2 regions of the Microtetraspora malaysiensis genome follow, and region 1 is predicted to be linked to the other one. Evidence: predicted binding sites of a transcription regulator. Region 1 holds the regulator's gene; the other holds the start of a gene.
What was found. Region 1 encodes HrcA, which represses chaperone genes, less so after heat shock. Its sites were predicted from a motif close to TTGGCACTCTCNNNNNGAGAGTGCCAA; they were not measured.
Positions count from the first base shown of each region.

Region 2: the regulator HrcA is predicted to act here: its motif matches at 1,407-1,433, upstream of groES (co-chaperone GroES).

Region 1 is NZ_CP191998.1:7,446,732-7,449,124, forward strand. It holds gene dnaJ (molecular chaperone DnaJ) at 1-742, opposite strand, end outside; gene hrcA (heat-inducible transcriptional repressor HrcA) at 743-1,756, opposite strand; gene ACQP1V_RS34845 (hypothetical protein) at 1,918-2,393, shown strand, end outside.
Region 2 is NZ_CP191998.1:1,375,677-1,378,069, reverse strand. It holds gene groL (chaperonin GroEL) at 1-934, opposite strand, end outside; gene groES (co-chaperone GroES) at 1,006-1,317, opposite strand; gene ACQP1V_RS06995 (THUMP-like domain-containing protein) at 1,987-2,393, shown strand, end outside.

The DNA of each region.
Region 1 (2,393 bases):
GGAAGAGGTCGCCGGGCGGGCCGCCGCCGGGACCGACCTCGCCCTCGCCGGCGAGCTGGATGTGTGTGCCGTCCTCGACGCCGGCCGGGATGCGGACCTTGATCGTACGCCGGGTGCGGACCCGGCCCTCACCCGAGCACTCCAGGCAGGGGTTGCGGATGACGCTGCCGTAGCCGCCGCACTGCGGACACGGCCGCGAGGTCATCACCTGGCCGAGGAACGAGCGGGTCACCTGCGAGACCTCACCCCGGCCGTGGCACATGTCGCACGTGTCGGGGTGGGTGCCCTCGGCGGCGCCGGAGCCCTGGCACACGTCACACAGCACCGCGGTGTCGACCACGATCTCGCGGGTGGTGCCGAAAGCGGTCTCCGCCAGGTCGAGCTCGACCCGGATCGTCGCGTTGCGGCCGCGCCTGGCCCGGGAACGCGGCCCACGGGCGCCTCCGGCGCTGCCGAAGAAGGCGTCCATGATGTCGCTGAACGGGAACCCGGCGCCGAACCCGCCGGCCCCGGCACCCGCGCCGGAGCTGAACGGATCGGCTCCGAGGTCGTACATCTGGCGCTTGTTGGTGTCGGACAGGACCTCGTAGGCCTGCGTGATGTCCTTGAACCGCTCCTGCGTCTCCGGGTCAGGATTGACGTCCGGGTGCAGCTCGCGGGCAAGGCGGCGATAAGCCTTCTTGATCTCTTCCTGGCTGGCGTCCCGCCGGACCCCGAGGGTCGCGTAATAGTCCTTGGCCACTTACGACCCCGCCAGGATCTGGCCGACGTAGCGCGCCACCGCGCGCACCGCACCCATCGTCACCGGATAGTCCATTCGCGTCGGGCCCAGCACTCCAAGCCGGGCCAGTTCCTTGTCGCCCGCACCGTACCCCGCGGCCACGATCGAGGTGCCGCGAAGTCCGGTGTACGGGTTCTCGGAGCCGATCCTCACGGTCAGCCCCGGCAGGTCATCGGTCTCGCCGAGCAACCGCATCAGCACGACCTGCTCCTCCAGCGCCTCAAGCACCGCGCGCAGGCCCACGCTGAAGTCGGGGGCCGCGAGGTTGGCGGCGCCGGCGAAAACAATCTTCTCTTCGTGCCGCTCGACCAGGGTCTCCAGCAGCACTGACAGGATGGTCGCGGCCACCGGCCGATCCTCGATCGGCAGCCTGTCAGGGAGCTCCGCCACCGTATCCGGCACATCGGACAGGCCGCAGCCGTCCAGGCAGGAGTTCAGCACGGCGCGCAGGTGGGCGACGCGGTCGTCCGCCACCGGCTCGGGCAGCTCGATCACCCGCTGCTCGACCCGGCCGGTGTTCGTGATCAACACCAGCATGACCCGCCGCTCCGCCACCGGCACGATCTCCACGTGCCGGACCGTCGAGCGGGTCAGCGAGGGGTACTGCACGACGGCGACCTGCCGCGTGAGCTGGGCGAGCAACCGAACCGTCCGCATGACGATCTCGTCGAGGTCCACGGCGCCGGCGAGGAAGGTCTCGATCGCCCGGCGTTCCGCCGCGGACAGCGGCTTGATCTGCGAGAGGCGGTCGACGAACAGGCGGTATCCCTTGTCCGTCGGCACCCGTCCCGCGCTGGTGTGCGGCTGGTGGATGTATCCCTGCTCCTCCAGCGCCGCCATGTCGTTGCGGATCGTGGCCGGCGAGACGCCGAGGTGGTGCCTGTCGGCGAGGGCCTTGGACCCGACCGGCTCATTGGTGGACACGTAGTCCTCGACGATGGCGCGGAGCACGGCCAGCTTGCGTTCGTCGAGCAAAGTGTCACCTCCCTGTGCATCGGGAACACGCTGTCTGGCACTCCGTGTTCCCGAGTGCCAAGTGTACGGCTACCGCCCACGGGGTGCGATAACACCAATCGGGCCGACTACACAAGCTGCCCGCAATCGCCTCACAAGTTGCCCTCGCTAGGGTCCCGGTCATGACCGACAACCACAACCCCTTCCCCGGTGACGGCCACGCGCCGTCGCCGCCGTACGCGCAGGCCATGCCGCCGCTGGGCGCCGTCGGCACGCCCTACGACCCTTCGCAGGCCGGGCCGTACGCGCCGGGCGGGTACGGCCCGCCGCCGTCGCCGGGCCCGGTGCGGCCGCGAATCCTGTGGATCGTCCTCGCCTGGGTGCTCTTCGTCGTGCTGCTGGTCGTGGGCGTGGCCGGTTTCGCCCGCGGGCTGGGCTCCGCCGTCAAGGACGCCGCCTCGCTCGCGACGTTCGCCACCGGCGAGTCGGTGAGCGTGCGGCTCGACCCGAAGGACAGGCCCGCGATCTACGCCTCGGCGGAGCAGGCGGCGGACGTGAGCTGCAAGGTCGAGGGCGCGCCGGGCCTGGACGTCCGCCTCACCCGGCCGAGCGGCACCCAGAGCATCACGTACGACGGGACCACCTGGGAGATGGTCTT
Region 2 (2,393 bases), 3.1 Mb from region 1:
GGCCGACGTTGTCGAGCTTGAGGCCGACCTCCTCGCTGACAACCTCGCCACCGGTGAGGATGGCGATGTCCTGCAGCATGGCCTTGCGGCGGTCGCCGAAGCCCGGAGCCTTGACGGCGACCGAGGTGAAGGTGCCGCGGATCTTGTTCGTCACCAGGACGGCCAGGGCCTCGCCCTCGACGTCCTCGGCGATGACGAGGAGCGGCTTCTTCGTCTGGACGACCTTCTCCAGGATCGGCAGGAAGTCCGCGATCGAGGCGATCTTGCCCTGGTTGATCAGGATGTAGGCGTCCTCAAGGACCGACTCCATGCGCTCGAGGTCGGTCGCCATGTGCGGCGACAGGTACCCCTTGTCGAACTGGAGGCCCTCGGTGAAGTCCAGCTCCAGACCCATGGAGTTGGACTCCTCGACGGTGATGACACCGTCCTTGCCCACCTTGTCGAACGCCTCGGCGATCAGCTCACCGATCTTCGCGTCCTGGGCCGAGATCGTCGCCACGTTGGCGATCTCCTGCTTGTCGGCGACCGGACGGGCGCCGTCGAGCAGCTTGTCGCTGACGGCCTTGGCCGCCGTGTCGATGCCCCGCTTGAGCGACATCGGCTGCGCGCCGGCGGCGACGTTGCGCAGGCCCTCGCGGACCATCGCCTGAGCCAGCACGGTGGCGGTGGTCGTGCCGTCGCCCGCGATGTCGTTGGTCTTGGTCGCCACTTCCTTGGCGAGCTGGGCGCCGAGGTTCTCGTACGGCTTCTCCAGCTCGACCTCGCGAGCGATGGTGACACCGTCGTTGGTGATCGTGGGAGCACCGAACTTCTTGTCGATGACCACGTTCCGGCCGCGGGGGCCGAGCGTAACCTTCACGGCGTCCGCGAGGGCGTTCACGCCACGCTCAAGAGCGCGCCGCGCGTCCTCCTCGAACTCCAGGATCTTGGGCATTCACGTCTCCTTATGAGAGCGCCGGAGCCCCGGGAACGGACGTCCCGGGGCTCCTCATGCTTCTGCGCGGCCTACTTCTCGATGATGGCGAGCACGTCACGGGCCGAGAGCACCAGGTACTCCTCGCCGCCGTACTTGACCTCGGTGCCGCCGTACTTGCTGTAGAGGACGATGTCGCCCTCCTTGACGTCGAGCGGAATACGCTTCTCGCCGTCCTCGTCCCAGTTGCCCGGGCCCACCGCGAGGACCTTGCCCTCCTGCGGCTTCTCCTTGGCGGTGTCCGGGATGACCAGACCGGAAGCGGTGGTCTGCTCGGCCTCAAGCGGCTGGACCACGATGCGGTCACCAAGCGGCTTAACGGGAACCTTAGTGGCGGTCGTCACGATCGGACCTCCCCTTCAGATTGCGATGAATGAGCTGAAGAGGCGACCAGCGGCCTGCCGTCGCGGGTGTCAGACCTGCCTCGTCGCTGTTGGCACTCTCGCTAGGCGAGTGCCAACACGAAACAGTATGCAAGGGGACCCTGACAGTCAACACGAACCCCCGCCGCAGGTCAGCTACGGCGTGCCGCTGTGTCTATTGCGCTCGCTCCGCTCGCGCGGGCTCGGAGCGCCCTCAGGCGATGTCTTCCCTCGTCTCTGTGTCTATTGCGCTCGCTCCGCTCGCGCGGGCTCGGAGCGCCCTCAGGCGATGTCTTCCCTCGTCACTCGGGGCCTCGTCCCTCAGCCCACTCGATCCTCAGTCCAGACACCGCCGCGCCCCTCGCGCCCCACTGTTGGCTTTCTCACCGTGACGGCTCTCACAGTGCTTATTTGCGCTCGCTCCGCTCGCGCGGGCTCGGAGCGCCCTCAATCGATGTCTTCCCTCGTCACTCGGGGCCTCATCCCTCAGCCCACTCGTTCCTCAGTCCAGACACCGCCGCGCCCCGAGCGTGATGATTGGGCCCCCTAACGATCGATGGCGCCCGCGCGGGCTCGGAGCGCCCTCAGGCCAGGCACCGGCGCGCCCCTCGCGGGTGGGTTGGGTTGGGGAGGGCGATAGCGTCGGGAGGCGTGGACCTTGAGGCGTTCCGGGCGCTGATGACACCGGAGGGGCGTACCGCACTGGCCGAGGCCGTACGGGTGACGAGCGAGGGGCTCAATCCGGTGGCGGCGGCGACCAGGCTGCGGCGCTCGTACGAACCGGCGCTGACCTCGGCCGCCCTCACCCAGGCGGCCCTCCGGCGGCGGGCGGAGGCCAAGTTCGGCGTGGACGCCGCCCTGATGTACTTCACCCCGCACGGCCTGGAACAGGCGACCCGGACCGAGGTGGCCGCGCACCGCGCCCGCCGCGTCGCCGCCGCCGTGCCCGCCGGAGCCGGAGCGACCCCGGCGATCGGGACGGCGGGGCCGCGCGTGCTCGACGTGTGCTGCGGGATCGGCGGTGACCTGATCGCCCTCACCCGGGCGGGCTGCGCCGT